Regions from separate parts of the Paenibacillus sp. FSL H8-0317 genome, predicted to be linked through region 2. Evidence: riboswitches for the same ligand, from Rfam matches in the RefSeq annotation. Region 2 holds a riboswitch; each other region holds the start of a gene.

Region 1 (7,773 bases), 290 kb from region 2:
TGAAGGAACGATGGCACGGGTGAATCAGGCATTACAGCAAGAGGATGAGAATGGGCAACTACACGTTGCCAAGACATCTCAGACGGATGCGGTGTGCATCCCTGGGACATTTGAGTTGATTATGCGTGGAGATCAGCAAGGGTATCTCGAAGCAGTACGTGAAGGATTACAGCAGATTGCTGAGCATTATCCGGGTAAAACGGTAGTGGCAGCCCAACTGTCTATGGCTCCCGCTGCTGCACAGGTTACAATAGATCGCGGTATTCCAATCCATAGCCCGCTGGCATTGCTTGCGGCGTATTTGGAGAAGAATATAGGCGTGGCTCGATAATAGTAGCGGATTTGGAGTGAAGTAACAGGTTCTATCTGAACTATGCAACTATGAACTCACTTACTTAGTAACACCACAAATTAACGAGGTGAACTAATATGCGTTTCCTCTATATTGTTTTACTGTTTATAGTAGGTTTTTCCTGTTCCGCATTTCTATACGGAGGATCACCAAAACTCAGTGACGCTCTTTTATTCGTTATCGCAGGAATTCTGTATAAAATATGGACCACACACAGTCACAAAGCTAATTCTGATAAAGGCTGAGTACGGTTAAGAATACACACATGACATAACACTAAAAAAAGCCGTTCTTCTCTGCAATGACAGAGAGAAACGGCTTTATCTCTATTTCAGACTGCCCAGCTTGCGCTGTATCAGCGCCTAGGAACGTGTCCGATATTCCTCGGCCTTTTCCTGCATCCCGGCAGCTACAGCCTCATTCTCGGACAATCCTTTATCCGCGGCAAAGGCCCGAATGTCCTGCGTGATGCGCATGCTACAGAACTTTGGTCCGCACATCGAGCAGAAATGAGCTTCTTTGGCCCCTTCTGCCGGCAGTGTCTCATCATGGTAGGACAGCGCACGTTCAGGGTCCAGTGACAGGTTAAACTGGTCACGCCAGCGGAACTCGAAACGTGCCTTGGATAATGCGTCATCGCGGCGCTGGGCACGCGGATGTCCCTTCGCCAGATCGGCAGCGTGGGCCGCGATCTTGTAGGCGATGACCCCTTCCCGCACATCATCCTTGTTGGGCAGGCCCAAATGTTCTTTTGGCGTAACATAACAGAGCATGGACGTGCCAAACCAGCCAATCATGGCCGCACCAATGGCGGATGTGATGTGATCGTAACCCGGGGCAATGTCGGTCGTCAGCGGCCCCAGCGTATAGAACGGTGCTTCTTTACAGATCTCCATCTGCAAGTCCACATTCTCCTTGATCTTATGCATCGGCACATGCCCTGGACCTTCGATCATCACCTGCACATCATGCTTCCATGCGATCTGCGTCAGTTCCCCGAGCGTAGCCAGTTCCGCCATCTGTGCTTCATCGTTGGCATCGTAGATACTGCCTGGACGAAGCCCATCTCCCAGTGAAAATGCCACATCATACCTTTTCATAATCTCGCAGATTTCTTCAAAATGAGTGTACAAAAAATTCTCCTGATGATGCGCAAGGCACCATGCTGCCATAATGGACCCACCGCGAGACACAATGCCTGTCATCCGCTTGGCCGTCATCGGGATATATCGCAACAGTACACCTGCATGAATCGTAAAGTAGTCCACGCCCTGCTCTGCCTGCTCAATGAGTGTGTCACGGTACAACTCCCAGGTCAGCGCTTCCGCTTCGCCATTCACCTTCTCCAGCGCCTGATACAGCGGTACCGTACCAATCGGCACAGGTGAATTGCGGATAATCCATTCCCGGGTGGTATGAATGTTTTTGCCTGTGGACAGATCCATTACGGTATCCGATCCCCAGCGTACCGCCCAGGCCATCTTCTCGACCTCTTCCTCGATGGAAGAAGATACAGCAGAGTTGCCAATGTTGGCATTGATCTTCACATGAAAATGACGACCGATCAACATCGGCTCACTCTCCGGGTGATTGATGTTAGACGGCAGGATGGCCCGTCCACTCGCCAGCTCCTGCCGTACAAATTCCGGTTCCACGCCCTCACGAATGGCGGCAAACTCCATCTCTGCCGTAATGACTCCTTGCCTCGCGTAGTGCATCTGGGTCACACAGCGTCCTGGCTGTGCCCGCATTGGTTTGCCACGTAATCCGGGGTACTCTTCGCCGCCAGCTCTCTTCCCTCCGGGCTTCAGTCCGTTATCCTCCGGTTTAACCGTACGGCCCTGATAAGCTTCCACATCGCCGCGCTCTGTGATCCAACGGGTGCGCAGGGATGGCAGACCTGCACGGATATCCGCATGAAATGCGGGATCGGTCATGGGGCCGCTCGTATCGTAGACACGCAGCGGTTCGTTATGCTCCACCCCTTGGGGAGTATTCGTGTCATGAAGGGCTATCTCACGCTCCGGTACAGCAATGTCCGGCCGTGAGCCCTGAATGTAGACTTTGCGGCTGCCCGGAAAGGGCTGAACCCGTCCGGCCGCGCTTGTTTCCTTTTCCACCTGCTGACCGTTATGTTCCTGTTCCATCGCTTGTTGTCCCGTTTGATTTCCTGCACTCATGTCGCTTGTCTCCTCCTCATTGTTCGTTCGCTTGGTTTTGGGTTGGCATCATCATTAGCTCGCTTACGTACCTGTCCCAAATCATGCGCAATGCAGAGAAGAAAGAGCGATCCTACACCAGACCAGGGGAGACATTATTTATGTACAGTTCACAACAGGCCGAAGGCTGCCGCAGATCATGGATCTTTGGTGACTTCTCTCTCATCATCCAAACCCACTTTCGCAGGTTATTGAAAAAGAAGCCCATAGAATCCTCGCTATATCGCCTGTTCACTGTATATAAAAAAGCCGGTCCCCGAAGGAACCGACTTTTAATGTCCATCACCAATAATGCACCTTTATGCGGCTCCTTAACGGAGCCCTACAAGGGTCACATCATGTGGTGGTTGTGGTCATATCGCCGATTACTTCCCTACGCTGGTATGATCCAGATCAGGTGCAAAGGGTCCGGAATCTCATGCGATTCCGTCTCAGTCCGGACAGTTCGGACTCCCCCAGTAACGTTAACAAGTTGCGGCATACACATGCCGCAGTTCATATTCAATGATGCTGGCCCCGCTGGGCCGTCCATAACAGAGTAGCGCAACCGGAACATAAAAACAACCTTTATATTCCAGAACACCAACTCAATTGGAGAAAAACCTTACCTCAACATCAGGATAACATGAGCCCCATCTGCGTAGCAGCTTCCTTTAGCACAGGTGCGTATTCATGCAATGTCTCCTGTGAGAGTCGGCTGACAGGCCCTGAGACCGAGAGTGCGGCTGCAATATTGCCTCTGCGATCCATAATCGGTACCGATACCGCGGCAGCTCCCGGCTCACGTTCCTCATAACTCGTCGCATATCCGTTATCCCGAATGTCTACCATTTGCGCCAAATACACCGCTGGATCGATAAATACCGGCCATTCAGGACCATTCATCAATTCTTCACGATCCTCGTCCGTGGCAAACGCCATCAGGACTTTGCTGGAAGCGCCCACAGACAGCGGCAGTCTAACACCAACGGGAGCAACTCGGCGAATCGCCTGATCACTTTGCACAGCCTGAATCCGAATCCGTTCACTGCCATCACGCAGGTACAGACTCACGGTCTCCCCCAATCGATCCCTCAGTCGCTCCATCGCAGGCAGCAGCAGAATAGCGGGATCATCACTGCGGGACATATGAGCTGACAGCTCCCAGATTCGGATGCCAAGTCGGTACTTCTCTGTTGCTGCATCGCGAATTACGAACCCTCGATCCTCCAGCGTAGCCATCAAACGGTGAACTGTACTTTTGTGCAGGCCGATCTGGCTGGCAATTTCGGTGAGTCCCAGATCACTGCGTGTGGTAAAACATAATAATATATCCAGCGCCCGCTCCACAGCCCGGACGGTTAACTTGCGATCTTCCATGGCATAATGCCCTCCTCATGTTTCATCACATGAAACTTGGTTACATAAATTATATGAGAAACGGTCTCATCTGTAAACCAAAAAGAGCCAAAATCGAAATAGGCCAACGTGCAAATTTTTCCTTTTTATAAGACTTAATCCCCTGTAATTTACACACTAAGGTAATGTTACCCATATATCTTAAGAACTATATAACAATTGCGTAACAAATGCCCTCAATCAATTGACTTTGACTATATTGGAACATACGATAAAGATATATTACATTAAGATATCGCTCTGAAGCAGGCTCTGAAATCGACGCAATTCTCTTTACATGTCGTTGTTATCTTCAACTGAACTTCAAAGGAGGGGCATTCATGTATCCAACATCCCAGAGCGAAGCCCCGCTGCAAACAAAAGTGTCCGATCTGCCCTCTTCCCTATCACCGAGGCTGATTCGGTTCAAACATATTATCGTAGCGTTGCTGCTCTCCGTTGTATTTTTTCTACTGTTTTGTTTTATTGCACTGCATGGTTACATCGCATGGGTATTATCCAATCCAACGGTAGCGCCGGTCTTCTCCAATCCAATGCAGGCCAAGAACATGAAGTACGAAGACATCACGTTCCCGGCAGCAGATGGCAGCCGGACGATGCAGGGATGGTATATACCTGCTGACAATGCTGCAAGCAAAACGATTATTTTCAGTCACGGCTATGGTGCCAATCGTGAAGAAACATGGGTACCCATGTATGACCTGGCACACTATGCCCATCAACTTGGGTTCAACGTGGTCATGTTCGATTATGGCTTCGCCTCGCAGGTGAACAAAGCCGTAGCCACAGGTGGCAAAGCTGAGTCACAGCAATTGCTGGGTGCCATCCAGTTCGCCAAGCAGCGAGGTGCGCAGGAACTGGTTGTCTGGGGTTTCTCCATGGGTGCCGGTACGGCGCTTCAAACCGGACTGATTACCCAGGAAGTGGATGCGATGATTCTGGACAGTACGTTCCTGCTTGAGCCGGATACGCTGTACCACAACATTCATAACCAGATCGATCTCCCGCGTCAGCCTACACTCGAGATCATGAATCTGTTATTCCCTGTTCTGAATGGTACCGGATTACAACAGATTCCATACCAGGAAGTGAAAAAGGAAGATTATCCGTTCCCGATTTTCTTCATCCATGGCACAGAGGACGAGAAGGCGCCTTATCCAATTGCGGAGCAACTCGCCGCCAACCAGACCAATCCGTACTCCGATGAATGGATTGTCCAGGATGCGCATCATGAGTTGATCTTCCGGGAGCATCCAAAGGAATATCTGCGCCGTGTCTCAACTTTCCTGAGTCATGTAACGAAAACAAGCAGTGACGATGTACAGAACACGAATAGTGGAGAATAACCAAATTCCAATCATCCGATTTTTTTCCAGAGCCCTCAGGGGCTCTTTTTTTTTGCACTCATAGGACAACAAGCTCGCGGAATATACTCTTGGGACGCATGAACAGACGGTCTGCATGCAATGAATTTCATCTGAAGGAGGTTCAAAATAAAGATGAACTGGTATGGATATGGTCACCTGCTGCCTCTGCGGACATTGGAGGAAATCCGTTTCTGGAAAGAGCAGGAGAAAGAACATACACTCGTCATTCATGCCCTGGTTCCTGATCTGGAGCCCCCATACGTCAAGCTACTGGAGGAATGGGAGGTTACCTTTGCAAACAGTGAGCGAGTAGCCAATCAGCTTTTAAAACAACTATTGCCTGGAACCCATCCGCCTGCTCCCTACATGGTTCGTTGTATCGATCAACTTGTGTTGGCAGCTCGGCAGCAATCGAGAGAGTTCATCAAACAGCTATACGTTCTTCTGGAGCAAAGTGCTGCTGTGCAAGCTGTTCCGCTTGCCAAAGTACTCATTCTGCATTTTATCCGCGAGTCGGAGTATTTTCTGGGCGTATTGGATACACTTGGCCAACCTGGCATCTTGCGCGAAACGGATTCGGAGCCATCACTTTTTCTGGAAAATGCGCTGCATACGTCAGGGCCAGGAAGCATCCATCGCCAAGCTTCAGAAGCTCCAACTTCTCCGGAGGGGAATGTAAATGCACCTGCCGCATCAGCTCAGATCCAATCCGCAACCGTTCAACCGCCTTCTACCGGAACAACTCAAGCCACACCCAGCTCTACAGCACCTCCTGTAAAAGAAAAGCCGGTTCCCATTGGAGGACACACACTGCCTCCCCTTCCCTATGCGTACAATGCGCTGGAGCCACATATTGATGAGCTGACGATGCGTATCCATCATGACAAACACCATCAATCTTATGTGGACGGACTAAATGTAGCAGAGAAGAAGCTGGCGGAATCGCGAAAAAAGAATAACTTTGAACTCATCAAACATTGGGAACGTGAACTCGCCTTCAACGGGGCAGGCCACTACCTGCATACGATCTTCTGGACAATTATGAACCCTGCTGGCGGCGGTAAACCTTCCGGTATGCTGGCGGAGCAAATCAAGCGGGATTTCGGAAGTTATGAAGCGTTTAAGAATCAGTTCACGGAAGCCGCGAACAAGGTGGAAGGCAGTGGCTGGGCGATGCTTGTGTGGAGCCCGAGAGCACATCGTTTGGAGATTTTGCAGGCGGAAAAACACCAGAACCTGTCCCAGTCCGATATCGTACCGCTCCTGCCACTGGATGTGTGGGAACATGCCTACTATCTGAAACATCAGAATGAACGCAAAAAGTATATCGAGGATTGGTGGAATGTGGTCTACTGGCCCGCTGTTGCCGAGCGTTACGAAACGGCACGCAAGTTATTGTGGCCGCCTTATTAAGCTTGGGGTCAGATGGATTAGAGAAAAAAGAGATATCTCCAGCCGAATGACTGAACGATATCTCTTTTTGGTGTAAACAAAAAAGCAAGTCTCCTGTAAAAAGAGACTTGCTTATATTTTGAGAGACTTCCTATTTCTAAATGTTCACTTAAGAAGCACAGCCCTCGCACGCCACATAGTTGTCGCCAACCTGTTTGCTAATGGAGATCAGATCGCCCAGCTTGATATCAGACTCATCTGTAAACTCCAGATCGGCTATACGTGCAACGATCAGTGCAGCAGCCTCTTCCTTGCTTGTTGCCATTTGGCTGAACTCGGATTTTTCGCCTGTTGATACAACCTCATATAAATACGTATATCTCAATGTGTCCATCCTAACACTCTCCTTCCGAAATCACATCATATCATCTCTATTAACCAATTCCAAGCCCTAGTAAAAAGTGTTAATCGTAGCGCAGCTTCATCTGCTCAGCTGTCAGGCGTACTTCTTCAGAGCCAACGCTAAGCACCCTGCTGGTCTCCGCCTGTGGATAGCGATCTCGCAGTGTTCGAACCAAAGCCGCAGTATATGCCGCAGCCGAAGGTACACCTGCCAATTCTTTCAGACTTGCCATCGTGCCAGGCTGAACATCGGGATATCCTTCACTCGCCCCACCTGCTGCATGCTGATAGAATTGTCGCACATCTGCTGCCAATTGATCACCCTGACCGTCCACGATGATAAATGCAGTAATTATATACGCTTTTGCCTGCCTGCGCTGGGCAATACCACAGAATTTCAGCCCACCTACACTGACATCATAATCTCCCGGGCAAAAAGCACCCTGAACCTCGCCTGTCTGCGCCTGATTCGACCACGGCGTTAGCGACTCGGCAATAATCGAAGCCATCTTCCGGAAATCATCATGAATATTGATGGCATGTCCGGGATTAGGCAGAATCAGTGACACATTAACTACCCCTGGATTCAAGGGTACTGCCGCTCCACCGGAAGGCCGAACACAGACCGCTGTCCCTTGGCTTC
Region 2 (7,773 bases):
TGAATTTGGAGTCAGACCTGAACAACTGAACAATTTACCTTGGCTCATGAACCCGATATAATAGGGATGGCGCATATTGGCTGGATCACAAATGCAGGTGGGATTGCTCCCTCCGAAGCAGAATGGGGACCCGAGTTGAAAACGTTCAAAAAAGTATATATTGAGATCACAAGTATCTGCAATCTGGCATGCAGCTTCTGTCCGCAGACACAACGTGCCAAAGGATTCATTGACCCTGAAGTCTTCAACAATATACTGGAACAAGTTAAACCACACACCAATCATATTTATCTACATGTCAAAGGCGAACCCTTGTTGCATCCCAAAATAGATCTGTTGCTCGATTCCGCACATGAGAAGGGACTCAAGGTGAACATTACAACGAATGGTACACTATTGCCCAAGACTCAGCATAAATTGCTTGGCAAACCGGCGCTGCGGCAGATGAATTTCTCCCTGCACAGCTTCGATGGGCATGAAGGTTCAACAGACCGTGACGGATACCTGCGTCATATTTTGTCCTTTGTACACGAGGCCGTTAAGCACAATGTCATCATCTCATTCCGACTGTGGAATCTGACGCAGGATAACTTCACAAATGCTCAGATGAATCGAAATCGCGAGACCCTTGAAGTATTGGAACGTGAGTTCAATCTGGACTTCCGCATTGAGGAAAAAGTAGTTCCAGGCAGCGGGGTCAAAATTGCCCCGAATGTATACCTGAATCAGGACCATGAGTTCCAGTGGCCAAGTCTGGATGCACCTGAAGATGACGGCAAAGGCTTCTGCCATGCATTGCGTGGTCAGGCAGCTGTGCTTGTGGATGGAACGGTGGTTCCATGCTGTCTCGATGGCGAGGGTGTGATTAACCTGGGTAATGTGCACGAGAAGTCATTCTCGGAGATTATTGAGGGTGAGCGAGCGAACAATCTGGTATATGGCTTCTCCAAACGCGAAGCTGTGGAAGAGTTATGTCGAAAGTGCGGTTATCGTCAGAGATTTGGAGCCTGATATCTTATATCAGCAAGCCAGAAGCCATTCAAGATCACACATTTGGAGACAAATGCAGTGGTCTTTCTTTGTGATCGGGGATTAAGTGAGGGGTACATACGTTACAAATGAGCATACCAGAGGTTGATATCAGCATATTGCTTGAGAGACCTAGCATGCAAAAAATGCCGATATGACAGGGATTGTGCGATGTCATGATATATCTGATCTAATGATTATTCTAGTTACCTTCCTTATTTGGTAGGATTAGGTTGTGGGTCGGACAGAGGTGCACCTCTGACGATCTTCCAGTACAAGCTCAGGCTTGTACAATACCAAATAACGAGAGAATAAGGGAGGAATAAAGTTATGAAAAAAATGTTGACGTTGTTACTGTCCGCTGGTTTGGTTGCTTCTATATTTGGTGCCGTTCCGGCTGCGGCTGCGCCTACGGTTGTAAATTCAACCATTGTTGTTCCAAAGGGTACGACCTATGACGGTCAAGGTAAAACATTTGTAGCCAATCCTTCCACACTGGGCGACGGATCTCAAGCAGAAAATCAGAAGCCAGTCTTCCGTCTGGAGGCAGGGGCTACGCTCAAAAATGTAAATATCGGATCACCAGCTGCTGATGGTGTTCACTGTTATGGCAACTGTAATATATCGAATGTGGTCTGGCAAGACGTGGGCGAGGATGCACTGACATTGAAGTCTGCCGGAACGGTTAACATTACCGGTGGGGCAGCGTATAAGGCTTATGATAAAGTGTTCCAGATGAATGCAGCTGGAACAATTAACATCAAAAATTTCCGTGCAGATGATATTGGCAAGCTGGTTCGTCAAAATGGTGGAACTTCCTTCGCAGTTAACATGACGCTGGATAATTCCAACATTTCTAATGTAAAAGATTCGATTTTGCGTACAGACAGCAGCACATCACAAGGGAAAATTACGAATACTCGTTATTCCAAAGTACCAACGTTGTTCAAGGGGTTTGCTTCAGGGAAAACGAGCCAGTCTGGGAACACGCAATATTAAGAACAGGAATACCTTGGAATACGGATTGAAGGCGTGTACGGATAAGGTAGCTATTTCACATCGTGAAGTATGTCCAAAAGGCATCCAGGGGGATGCCTTTTCCTATGCCAACTTTTGATTTTTGTAGAGACCATTGCCACAAATACCCATCTGATGTACATTAGAAGCAATGAAATAAGTGAACCGGGAGCTCAATGAAGTTGGGCTGAGAGAGTGGCCTTGTGCCGCTGACCGTACATCTGATCTGGGTAATGCCAGCGTAGAGAACATGGAATTACAATGTGTAAGGGTGAATTGTGGGAATGAACGTGAATGAACAACAGACCTCTTTGAACTGTGGTGGTGTATCTGCCAGGGCGGAAGGGAGCTGGTTGATATTCCGTTTTTCGACATCCATCCCATACATCATTGTGAGGATTGTACACTTTGCGTAAGGCCTTCCCGGAACCGGGGAGGCTTTTTCGTTTATTATGATAAACCCCACAGGGAACAAAGGAAGGACGTAGAGAACATGGCAACAACAGCAGGCAACAAGCGATTGAAACTAACGGATATTCTGGTAACCATCGTGATCGCAGTAGTGTTTGGGGTGATTTACAAGATATGGGGACCTACATATGACTTGATGAAACCATTTGGCGTTCATGCGGAGCAGATGATCTATGGCATGTGGTTTATGGCGGGCACGTTTGCTTTTGTCATCATTCGTAAACCAGGCGTGGCTATTCTTGCTGAAGTTGCGGCTTCAACGGTAAGTGCCTTTCTGGGCAGTGAATGGGGCATGTCCACACTTGTATACGGTCTGTTGCAAGGATTGGGAGCCGAGATATTCTTCGCAGCATTTTTGTATCGCAAAACCAATCTGTTTGTCACCTGTCTTGCAGCCATAGGAGCCGCAGCGGCTTCGCTTTTGCTGGATTACCAATACGGGTATATTGATTCACTCTCGGCCTGGAATTATACGTTATTTATCGGATTCCGCTTCATTGGAAGCATCTTGATTGCAGGAGTGTTCGCTTATTATCTCGCCAAAGCATTGGAACTGACCGGTGTAACACGTTCACTCAGACCGGTATCGAAACAGGATTATGAGGCGCTGGATTAGATGAGCGGAGAGGGGAATTCGCAAGCGGTAAGTGTGACAAATCTAAGATGCAAGTTCCCGGGAGAGAAAGCCTTGGTATTTCAGGGCTTGTCTCTCTCTGTTCGTCAAGGGGAGAAAGTGCTGTTGCTTGGCCCGAGTGGCTCCGGCAAATCGACGTTATTGCAAATTTTGAGCGGTTTGATACCACGTTCGGTTGAGATTCCGATGAAATGTGATGATATTCAGGTTCCCGCCCAAGCAGGAGTGGTCTTTCAAGATCCGGATACCCAGTTTTGTATGTCCTTTACGGATGAAGAGATCGCATTTGTTCTGGAAAACCGAAATATTCCGCGTGAAGAGATGCCTGCTCTGATTGAATATGTTCTGAAACAAGTGGGGTTATCCTTTGAACAGAATCGTGTATTGATCCAGTCCATGTCTCAGGGGATGAAGCAGCGTCTTGCGATTGCTTCGATGCTTGCCATGGACCCGGAGGTATTGTTTTTGGATGAACCCACTGCACTGCTGGATGATGAGGGGACTTCCCAGGTGTGGGATACCGTCAAACGGATCGCCAGTGACAAAACGATCATCATCGTTGAACACAAAATAAACGAGATTGTGGATATGGTCGACCGCATCATTGTGTTATCACCTGAAGGAAAGATTGTGGCGGATGGGCCAGCACAGCAGGTATTTACAGATGAACGGGGTAAGCTGAAGGCTTATGGAATCTGGTATCCAGGCATATGGGAGGAGCAAGAGCAGGCAGCTAAGGAAGAAGAGGGAAGTGCTTCTGGAAAGCTTCAAGTGTGTGTGGATCACGGCATATCAAGTTTGGAAGTACAGAAATCGTCTGGCTTATCCGATACACCGGGTATATCCCCCATATCTCATGTCTCATCCTTATCGCCTGTATCATCGTCAAATCAGCCTGCACTGGACTTGCAGCAGTTCACCGGATGGCGTGGGAAAAGACCCTTCATTCAGGTAGAACAGGCCAAAGTATGGCATGGGGATTGGATTGGTATTGTCGGAGCTAATGGAGCTGGCAAGAGTTCATTGTTGTTATCTCTGATGAATATCCTGAAAACAACAGGTCATTATGAGGTGGACGGTCAGCCTTCTGGCAAAACGGAGCAGCTTGCAGATCGAATCGCGTTTGTATTTCAGAACCCGGAGTTTCAATTTGTGACCAACACCGTCGCGGAAGAAGTAGAATTCTCATTGCTGGGGGGCAGGCTTACAACGGAAGAAAGACTTGCCAGGACTGATCATATGTTGAATCAATTTGGACTAATCGACCTCTCCGAGCATCATCCCTTCCAATTATCGATGGGGCAGAAACGACGCTTGAGCGTTGCCTCTGCACTGGTGAGAGAGCAGCGAATACTGCTGTTGGATGAACCTACTTTTGGACAGGATGCCCGTAATACGTTTGCCATGTTAACACAATTGGAGCAATTGCGGCGTGAAGGAACAGCTATTGTTATGGTTACCCATGATCGTGAAATTGTAAAAAGATATTGCACCCGAATCTGGACGGTAGATGAGGGGAGGTTAACTGATGCAACTGTCGTTTCCTCACCGTGAAACCTGGCTTCATAACGTCAACCCGGGATTAAAGATGATCATTCTGACGATGATGTTTGTCATCATTATCCTCATTCACAATCTGAATGTAATGGCCAACGTTGCGTTGGCGATGATGCTGTTACTGTGCTGGACAGGTCATCCGTGGTATAGATTGATGCTGTACGCATCACCATTCATTCTGGTGTTTATCTCCACGTCCACAGGTATGATGATGTTTGGTAAGGGAGAGACCACATGGTATAAGTGGGGATTGATTCACATAACCGAGGAGAGTTTCTATCGCGGTCTACACTTGGGTTTTCGCTCGTTGAGCATGGCAGCGGCTGGCTTGCTGTTCGGACTGACAACGAAGCCGGTAAGGCTGTTTTATTCACTGATGCAGCAGTGGCGGCTTCCTGCAAAATATGCCTATAGCTTTCTGGCCGCGATGCGCATGATCCCCATTTTGCTGGATGAATTCCAGACGCTCCGTTACGCCATTCGTATTCGTGGAACACGGCAACGTGGCTCTCGCTGGAATGTGTATGGTACACTTAAGCGTTACGCTATTCCGCTGCTGGCACAGAGTATTCGCCGTGCACAGCGAATGGCGGTAGCGATGGAAGCGAAGGGATTCACGGATGGCGCAAGCCGGACGTATTACATTCAGATTGGCTATTCGCGAGCTGATCTGTGGTTTGTATTTTATTATATGCTCACCTTAACAGCGGCTTATTACATTGGGGTCACCTTTCCTTATCATGCTACGATGGTGGATGTGAGGTAATATTGGGAGATAGATAGAAATATATTGAGGTAAACGGTAACTTTTTCCTTATAGCTGCGTCTCTATTGGAAATAACTTCTAATGGATGGGGATGAACGAGAGTGAAGAGGGGTCCTGACTGGCAGAGAACGGGGTACAAATGGATTACCATGACTGGATTATCAGCTGTGCTGTTGACGGGATGGATGCTGCTGGATTCCAAAATGGTCGTGCTTGGAGGACAAGCGTTGGCTACAACGCCACAAGCCTTGGGTGCAAGTTCTCAAGTCTTATCAACACAGTTGGCCTACAAACAAGGAGAACCCGTTACACTTATGAATGACATTCCTCTGTTCAAAAACAGGAGGGATGGCAGTGTGGCTGCTGACCAGCTGGGGATTGAATACTATACAACAAAAAACGAAAAGTATACGTTGGCCTCGGTTCGAGGCGAGTGGGTGCAGCTTAAGTCAACCGATCATGGAGACTTTTGGCTGCCAAGTTGGTATGCACTGAAGGAGAGCAGAAGCATGACGGAAACAGCTCCCCAAAGCTTCACGCTCCAATCAGGCAGTAAGCTGTATCTGGCTCCGGATAGTTCTACAACCTGGTCTTTTGAGAAAGCGCTAACAGATAAGGCTGTTATTGTTGCAAAGTGGAAAGGATGGTATGGGGTCTCCATTGCCCCACGAGTCTGGAATAAAGAATCCTTCACGTATCGGCCAGGACTCTTCTGGATCAAGGCACAGGCTATAGAACAGAGGATGAATGTGGCGGATGGTTGGTTCCAACAGGATGCATCGCTGCCAACTTTGGTTATACGCCATCTGACAGATATTAAGCTGGACAAGGCAACCACCTCCAAACAAGTGGCTGGGTGGTTAGGCGAGCCGGATTGGAAGGAGAGTTCAAGCAATCTAAATTACACGGGTGATTCAATGAGTATTGGACAGACCTGGAGATATGAGCGGGCAGATGGGCAATTATTGGTCACATTCAACAAGAATGGCAGACTGGTCAGAACACGATGGAATTTAGCACAGGATAATCGAAATGCTGCCGTTTCTGATTGGAACATCAGTCGGACGGATGAATATGGGTTCACAACAAAAATCTATGGCACAACGCTGCCGACAACAATCCCCTGGAAACCGGTATGGACCAACCAGGGGGATATTAACTACACTTTTTTACAAGCAGCCACGGATGATGTACTCCTGATGAAAGGGGATGACGGTGGATTTAGCGGGGATTACTACGAAGGTTCCATATATGCTCTTGACCGACATTCGGGTCAGAAATTATGGGGGATCAATGGAGGCTTTGGAAGACAGCAGGCAGAGGTGGATACAGCACGACAATACGTTACAATCTACACCGATTATGACCCTGACAAGAAAAAATACGTGGATCGTATTCGTCATCTGAACTTGAAGAATGGAGAGGTTACCTGGACGTACACCCCTAAGCAAAATTTTAGACTAAATGGCATCACCGTTGCGAAGAACGTTGTGGTTGTGGATAACCCGGTTGTTGAGAGCTCAAGCAACAGTTGGTTAACGGTTCTCAACAATGCAAACGGAAAAACATTGTGGACGCGAAAACTGGCTACGGGTTATGAATTATTGAACAAGAGTGCAGATGACCCCTATGTGTTGTTTTGGGAAAAGAATAAGCTGATTGCAGCCGATCCGCAATCAGGCCGGACCGTATGGAGCTTAAAGGGAAAACGAACCACCATAGAACAACTTGGGAATGATCCATATTTTGATGGAATCGAACGTCGTGACCCCTTTGCAACCATGAATGCTAAAAGATGGATATCACTGGATAATCAGTGGCTGCTCCTTGATCTGAACACAGGAAAGAAGCTTGCACAATTTCCTGCTCGGGCAGGACAGAGATTTGAGGTACTGAATGATGGCATGCTGTTGATCCGTGAGAACCAAAACGGCGATCATTACGGAGAAAATGAAGATTTTAAAACCACCTTGTACGATGCCAAGACAGGTAAAACACGCTGGACGCTAAAGGGCAAGATTGAACGAGGACTGGTGGAAGAGGATCAGTTGTATGTGATTAAGAACGGCTACCCGGCGGCTTTGGATTATAAAACGGGGGAGACAAGCTGGGATACCAAAGATACGATTGCAACATTAAGGCATCCGACGAATCAGGGAAGTTATCTGGTCATTGATGATCAGTTGCTGCTGCCCATGGACGAGAATTTGCTCGTAATTAACAAAAAGAATGGAGCACTGCTAGGTCGTGTACATGACGTTGTGATAGGAAACCCGGAGCACCGGGACCGGGATGCGAA
Region 3 (7,773 bases), 520 kb from region 2:
AAGGGGTTCCTTTGCTAATTCTTCACTTCCTAGAGCGTTACCTAACCTCTCTACTTCACTTCATCCTGCTCTGGCAAAATCAAGCTCTCGGCCCCGCCCATATAGGGCCGCAGGGCTGCCGGAATGTGAATGCTTCCATCCTCCTGCTGATGATTCTCAAGCAACGGAATCAGGATACGCGGCGATGCCACCGCCGTATTATTCAGCGTGTGACAATAGGCCAACTTGCCTTCGGCATCCATGCACCGAATATTCGAACGGCGAGCTTGAAAATCATGCAGGTTCGACGACGAATGGGTTTCTCCATATGCACCGCGACTTGGCATCCAGGTCTCGATGTCATATTGTTTATACGTTTTCTGCGACATATCTCCGGTACATACAGCGACAACACGATACGGCAGTTCCAGTAATTGCAGCAATTCTTCGGCGTGTCCTGTAATCTCTTGCAGCATGCGTTCCGATTCTTCCGCCTCAGGAGCACAGAGAATGACCTGCTCAACTTTGGCAAATTGGTGCACACGGTATAATCCGCGTACATCCCGTCCGCCGGAGCCAACTTCACTGCGGAAACACGTCGATACCGCGGCCAGCTTCACAGGCTCTTGAACATCAACAATCTCATCCGCATAATACGAGACCAGCGGCACTTCAGAAGTTCCCACCAGCCACTTGTTCTCCCCTTCAAGTTCATAGACCTGATCTCGACCGGTTGGGAAGAATCCGGTGTTCACCAGTGCATCCTCCCTGACCATCAGAGGTACCTCCATCGGTGTAAACCCATGCTTCAGCAACAGATCCAGCGCAAGTTGCTGTACTGCCCGATGTAATAACAAGCCAGCTCCTTTTAATACATAACTTCGTGTACCGCCAATCTTAACTCCACGAGGAATATCGATGAGATCATGCAACTCCCCAAGTTCCACGTGATCTTTGGTGTTATACTCGAACGTTGGCACCTCTCCCACACGTCGCAGTTCTACATTATCTGCATCCGACGAGCCATTGGGGGTATCCGGTGATACGATATTGGGTACCAGCCATTGCAGCTTGGTTACTTCCTCCTGCACAGGGGCAAGCTTCGCTTCCACCTGTTCCAACTGTTCATTGATCTGTTTCACCTGAGCCCGCAATCCTTCAGCCTGTTCCCGATTCCCGGCTTGCATTAGCTTGCCAATATCAGCAGATAACGTATTGCGCAACCTGCGACCTTCTTCAATTTCCTGCAAAAGTGCTCTACGTTCTTCATCCCGCTCTAACAATGTGCGAATGTTGATCTTGATTTTTTTTCCGTCTGCTGCGGTCTGAACCTCTTCTGCATGTGCCCGAATCCATTTCATTTCCAACATGGTCACCGTCTCCTTTGGCTGTAAAAATACAAAGAGCGCCCTCATCCCTTGGGACGAGGAGCGCTCTGCTCGCGGTGCCACCCAACTTGCTGAATCAGGATATCCTGCTTCCAGCCTCTTGGTCCGCGATAACGGGCGGTTCCGGTTAACTTGGGGAAATATCGCTCCCCTGGCGAAAACGCCTCCGAGTTGGATGCTCTTCAACGGCATGGTCCGATCTGTAATTGTTGGTCTCAGTATATACGAACGCCGGACCTAATTGCAACCTTCTGTATCGATCAGGAATTCATGGCACAACTTAACATGTCCTGTTATGATAGACTTTGTCTTCAAGATTGCGCTTTATTGTGATCCTCAATTTATGTAGATAAGTAGAAGGAGTTCTTTATGAAAAAATTACTTTGGATCGGATGTCTATCCTATTTCCTGATTGGACTTGCCCACGTTGTGCTCGGTTCCATTCTGCCGGTTGCACTTGAACATTATGGCAAAGATTATAGCCAAGGCGGAACGCTGATCTTTGCTCAATTTGCCGGATTCCTGGGTGGTGTATTGTTATCTCCATGGCTGAACAGACGCTTTGGTAAACGGGGAGGCCTGTTAATCGCCACAGCGTTGCTCTGTATTGCAGAATTATCCTATATGCTGCTGCCATCATGGGGCTGGATGTTCGTCATTGCACCCGCTGCCGGCTTTGGATTCGGAATGGTTGAAGCTGTTATTGGCACCATTATCATTGCGGCAATCAAAGACAATACAGCCGTTGCCATGAGTCGACTGGAAGTGTTATTCGGAATCGGGGCGATGGTCATGCCGCTCGTTGCCAGCGGTCTCATTGCTGCCGGATACTGGCGTCTCTCCTTTCTCGTTGTTGCGATCTGCGCAGCGCTGACCTTTGTTTTCTGGGCAAAAGGATCATTCGGTGAACTCGATAAGTTTCTGGAGCGACAGAGTTCAAATCATGCTTCCGTAAATACGCACTCTGCTGGAACATCGGGTGAGATGCATCCCGCATCTGCAAGTACATCCAGTCCAACCTATCGTGGCCGTAACAGGACTCTTCTGGTATTATTCGTCCTGTTCTTCTTCCTCTATGTTGGCACAGAAATGAGTCTTGCGAACTTCATGCCGGCGATCCTGATTGAGAAAATGAACATGAAGGAAGCCGGAGCAGCGCTTAGTGTCACCTGTTTCTGGATTGCCATGTCCGTGGGACGACTCTTCGCCGGATATATCGCAGAGAAATTCCAATACCGCGTCTATGTTCTGTACAGTTGTCTTGCATCTGTTCTTTTGTTAATGGCATTTCCATTTACAAACCAAATCTGGTCTGCGTTTCTCATCATCTTGCTGCTTGGGCTTGCGATGTCAGGCATTTTCTCCATTGCCCTTGTCTTCGCCAGTAAACTGCTGCCCGGAACAGAAGAATCCACACCCAGTATTTTGATTGCCTCAGGTGGAGTTGGCGGTGCCATTCTGCCTTTGACTACGGGATGGAGTCTTGATCATCTGGCGGTTAATCAGTCTGCATGGATGCTTGCCATCTTTGCAGTTGGCCTGCTTGTCATTAGCGTAATCACGTATCAATGGCAGAACAAACATATAGCGAATTCTGCGACTTAACAGTTCTGTGTTGATCCAGTCCTGAGGATTAGAAATACCTATTAAAAAAATCGAGATGTCTACTGTCATGACCTGACGGTGGACATTTTTTTGTAGCGTTACTCTGTTCTAACAAATCTAACACACGTTATTATAGATAATTATCTCAAATTCAAGGTCTCGTTGCAGTTTTTTAGCATAATAACGCCGCTGAGATTCGTTAGATTTTTTATTCCCTAAAAACTGGCCTAATAAGATGTTCTCGATTCGTTAGCGCTGTAATCATGGCGGCAAGTGCCCCATCTTTGCCTCTGATCACCTTAAATCAAGGGAAAGAATTCGCTCTATTCATTTGCACAAGATTGCCCAGGAAATACTTATGGCCAACCGAATCAAACACTTTTGTTAACGACAGGCACTACAGGGCCATTGCCTTTGATGAATTTACCGAATACATATCGGACGAGGGGTCCCAAAATGATCAATTGATATGGCAGCGCCAGGCTGAAGTTACGAGCAATGGTATGGAGATACGTACGGAATACGGATGACCCACTTAATTGATCAGCGAGATATGCTGAAACCATCCCATACAAGGACATGATCAGAACCATGCCAATCACCATAAAAAATGACATGGCGAGTACACCCAGAATTTTGTTGGACTTGTCAAAGGGTAAGGAAAAAGCAATCTTTCTCGCTATAGGTCCGACAATGAAGGACTCTACCACAAACGCGATGACAAAACATAATATGAATTGAAGCAGTATCTCAAGCGGGGACATCTTACCGAGTAACCCACTATGCCATAAATTGAATGTCATCATGACGACAACCATTCCTGTACACATCATTAATCCGAAAATAATTTGTTCCTTCTTGCTTGTTGGCAATTCTCTCATCCTCTCTGTTTACCTTCGTAATTATAGAGATGAGGAAACCCTCCACATAAGTGAACATTCTGTGAACAAATCTGATTTTTCCAAATTAAAATTTATGGAAGTAGCTATATCTAATAGCTGGTTCTTTCCTACAACAGAAATCTCCAGAGAAAAGACAGTTTGGATAAAGCTGTGATTGCCATTCGTTTGAAAACAGAGCCTTTCTGATTCGTAGATTCTGCTAGTTGCTCACCTTTATTCACACGTGTACTAAGTGTACGTTTGATATCCATAGCCCCTGTTAGTTCGTTGGCGAATGCAGAACCAGAAATGACCACAGCAGATTCGGTATTTAGAAAGGCGGATCTGGGATCAAGGTTATACGAACCAACCATGCTGAGGTAATCATCCATGACAAATGATTTGCCGTGTATGGAATAAGGGCCTTGGTATTCATAAATGGCCAGATTGGTATCAAGCAACCGTTTCTTAGAGCTTAAGTATCCCGCGAAAGCCAAAGGGTTAGGGGTCTGCTGGATTGAATTGGTTAACATGACCCATTCTGCTTTTGGATTCATCGACAGATGTACGGCTTTCTTCATTTTCTTGGTAGGAATGGCATATGGCGTCTGAAGGTACACTTTCGACTTTGCTTGATTGGCGAAATGAACAAATGCTCTCCACATGGTCGGGTCTTTATACAGCCTCTGGATTGGATTGTGAATGAAAGCGACGTGGTCGGAACGAAGAGCCCCTTGAGCCCATTCCTTCGGCAACACTTTAACAAAAGGATCGCTCTCAGCCTGAGCTTTTTTATATAACTCAGCCAGCTGAGCCAGCTCTTGTAACCCCTTTGTATGATGCTGACGTTTGGCATGTTTTTCTGGTTTGGTGAATGGATGTTCCCATAACCGATCTATATATTTTTTCATTTCAACAACCGTGCTGTTTTTATTATGGTTTGGATTGTAAACAAGGACATCCCGATCGAATACATAGTCTTTTTTGGGTTGCAATGCCATGTATCTATCACCAATATTTTGGCCGCCAATGATGCCATATGTGTTGTCGACAAGAAAGATCTTGTCATGCAGACGGTTATGCCATGTCCATGGCATAACTATGTTGAGTGGTTCATAATACCTTAACTCCACATTGGGGTGAGCTGCAATGGCATCTGGAATATCACGCAATTCTCCGCGCATGTTGTGAAAAATCCCGTCTAAAATGATTCGAACATGAACACCCCGATCAGCCGCATCGAATAAAGCAGCAAAAAAGAGTTGAGATGTTTTTCCTTTTTGGATGGAGTAATAAGCCAGGTCGATGCTTGTTTTCGCCTCTCGAATGGTCTGGATTCTCACCTGACCGGATTGAAAGCCGTCCTCCAAGAGCAGTACGCGATCTGTCGTACTTCCTGCTGTTAACAATTTTTGCATATCCGTATTTTCAATAGTAGATGGAGACGGAACCAAAAATAAAAGGTAAGCTGTGAAAAAAACGTAGACACAATAGGACAGAATAATTGCGAATATGGTTTTAAGGATCATTCAGTACGCCCCCATTTTTATGTAAAAAGTAATTATTTGTATAGCAGTACTATCTCCTTTTGTATCTAAATTATGTTGTTTAAATGAAGCTAGCGTCTCCGGGCAAGGTCAAACGATCAAAAGCTGATCGCTGAAATAGGGAAAGCAGCCCTGATGCGACGAGATATCAAACATCGGATTTGATCCAAGTATTTGTGGGGAGCCTTCCAGATCTTCAGCACTTAGGCTATGGCCCACTATCCGATGCTTTTGCACTCAGCCAGATTGCCTTATATGATTCGCCACGATAATTATTGAAAATAACACATCTAAACAGGCTGATATACATATGTATAACGACCTGTTTGATAAGTTCATACGTGTCCCCATCCAGTTCCTGACTGGACACGTTCCACCCGCTGGCCTATAATTACACCTAGTAATGCCCGTAACTTCATAGTTTCCCAGGGGAGTCGGAATTGGCCGGCTGAGAGTGTATCCCACCAAGATACTAACCCTTAGACCTGATCTGGATCATGCCAGCGTAGGAATCGGAGTATATCGAAATGGCACAGCCCTATGGCTGAACGCCACCTCTCTAACGCCTGCACGCGTCCCGGAATACGGGGCGCTTTTTTAATGTTCTTTTATATAGCCAGAGAGCTAAAAAAAGTGACGTTATCCAGATCTCAACTGGTATAAATCTGTCGATTTATGCAAGATGATTGGATATGAAGCCAAGGAGTACCCCGTGCCAATCGGCCGGACATACCGAAGGAGAGAACCACAAATGAAATGGCGTAAAACGATGGGATTGTTGCTCTTATGCGTGCTTATGGTGACTGTAGCCGCATGTGGTGGCAAAGAAGCTGCCCCAGCTGGGCAGAACGGCAACACAAATACGGAAAGCAGCAACGAAGGTGACACTGCCGCCCTCAAAGATATTAAAGTGGTGCTCGATTGGACACCAAATACGAATCATACCGGCCTGTATGCGGCTGTAGATCAAGGTTTTTACAAGGCCGAAGGCTTGAACGTGGAGATTGTACAACCAGGTGCCGGTGGCGCAGATACGATGGTTGCCTCCAATGAAGTGCCTTTTGGCGTAAGTTATCAGGAGAGTGTAACTCAAGCCCGCACACAGGGTGTTCCATTGGTCTCCATCGCAGCAGTTATTCAGCATAATACATCCGGGTTCGCTGCTCCGGCGGATCGGAATATCAAATCACCGAAAGATTTTGAAGGTAAAACCTATGGCGGTTGGGGTTCCCCTGTGGAAGAAGCCGTGATGCAATCCATTATGGAAGGCGACGGAGCCGATGTATCGAAAGTGAAAAACATTAACATGGGTGATGCCGACTTTTTCACCGCAGTGAAACGGGACATTGATTTCGCGTGGATTTTCTACGCTTGGACAGGTATTGAAGCCGAACTGCGCGGGGAACCGATCGACATGTTATATGTAAAGGATTATTCAGAAGCACTAGATTACTACACACCTGTCCTCGTAACGAACGAGCAGACGATCCAAAACGATCCTGAGCTGGTGAAAGCATTCTTGAAAGCCACTTCCGAAGGGTATCAATATGCGATTGATCATCCCGAAGACGCAGCCAACATTCTGATCAAGGCCGTACCGGATCTGGACAAGGAATTGGTACTGGCAAGCCAGAAGTGGCTCAGTCCGAAGTACACGGATGACGCCCCTCGCTGGGGGGAACAGAAACAGGAAGTGTGGCAGAACTACACCGACTGGATGTTTAGCAAAAAACTGCTGGATGAACAGATCGATGTGAGCAAGGCATATACAAACGAGTTTTTACCCCAATAAAATTTCTCATATAAAACGAACTTAATATTTACACGAGGACGGAGAGGACAGAAATAACGTGAAAAAGCGAAGCGGTCGCCTAAAAGCTTTCTGAAAGAAAGCTTCATCGGAAGCATACGCTATCACCGGATTTTCCCTTTAGAGAAAGGGAATCAAAAAATCTGGGGATAACAGCGATTGGAAGGTTATTCTGTCATCGAAGTGCTAAGTGTAACAGTTATTAGTTCATTTTATATATCACGAAAGGAGCCGTGATCTCTCATGGCAAGCACATTACTTAGCATTCAGGTTATTCCGAAAACGCCAAATGGCGAGAACTCTTATCCTTACGTAGATCGCGCCATTGAAGTTATTCAGCAATCCGGCCTGAAATATCAGGTGAACGCACTCGACACCACGATGGAGGGGGAACTGGAGGAACTGCTGGAGGTTGTCCGCAAGATGCACGAGGTACTCGTGGAGGCTGGCAGCCCAAGCATCATCTCCCAGATCAAAATCGCCCATAGCCCTACTGGCTTCAGCATGGATACCCTGACGGAGAAGTATCGCTAATGCATGCCTATTTCAAAAGTGTATGGCCG

Evidence for each region. A riboswitch is a leader RNA that binds a small molecule or an ion and turns the genes downstream of it on or off. The one in region 2 is predicted to bind thiamine pyrophosphate.
Region 1: another riboswitch for thiamine pyrophosphate. It lies ahead of thiC (phosphomethylpyrimidine synthase ThiC); the one in region 2 lies ahead of MHB43_RS04845 (ECF transporter S component).
Region 3: another riboswitch for thiamine pyrophosphate. It lies ahead of MHB43_RS02680 (ABC transporter substrate-binding protein); the one in region 2 lies ahead of MHB43_RS04845 (ECF transporter S component).

What each region holds. Positions count from the first base shown of each region.
Region 1 covers NZ_CP150294.1:753,817-761,589, reverse strand. The annotation lists gene MHB43_RS03695 (hypothetical protein) at 1-331, shown strand, start outside; gene thiC (phosphomethylpyrimidine synthase ThiC) at 715-2,499, opposite strand; TPP riboswitch at 2,925-3,038, opposite strand; gene MHB43_RS03685 (IclR family transcriptional regulator) at 3,187-3,930, opposite strand; gene MHB43_RS03680 (alpha/beta hydrolase) at 4,290-5,315, shown strand; gene MHB43_RS03675 (Fe-Mn family superoxide dismutase) at 5,469-6,749, shown strand; gene MHB43_RS03670 (hypothetical protein) at 6,898-7,122, opposite strand; gene MHB43_RS03665 (biotin/lipoate A/B protein ligase family protein) at 7,193-7,773, opposite strand, start outside.
Region 2 covers NZ_CP150294.1:1,047,438-1,055,210, forward strand. The annotation lists gene MHB43_RS04835 (radical SAM/SPASM domain-containing protein) at 136-1,011, shown strand; gene MHB43_RS04840 (pectate lyase) at 1,360-2,028, shown strand; TPP riboswitch at 2,201-2,311, shown strand; gene MHB43_RS04845 (ECF transporter S component) at 2,540-3,133, shown strand; gene MHB43_RS04850 (ABC transporter ATP-binding protein) at 3,134-4,705, shown strand; gene MHB43_RS04855 (energy-coupling factor transporter transmembrane component T family protein) at 4,680-5,474, shown strand; gene MHB43_RS04860 (PQQ-binding-like beta-propeller repeat protein) at 5,576-7,773, shown strand, end outside.
Region 3 covers NZ_CP150294.1:530,684-538,456, reverse strand. The annotation lists gene serS (serine--tRNA ligase) at 51-1,349, opposite strand; gene MHB43_RS02695 (MFS transporter) at 1,737-2,972, shown strand; gene MHB43_RS02690 (hypothetical protein) at 3,344-3,853, opposite strand; gene MHB43_RS02685 (phospholipase D-like domain-containing protein) at 3,982-5,382, opposite strand; TPP riboswitch at 5,818-5,930, shown strand; gene MHB43_RS02680 (ABC transporter substrate-binding protein) at 6,152-7,192, shown strand; gene MHB43_RS02675 (thiamine-binding protein) at 7,454-7,744, shown strand; gene MHB43_RS02670 (ABC transporter permease) at 7,744-7,773, shown strand, end outside.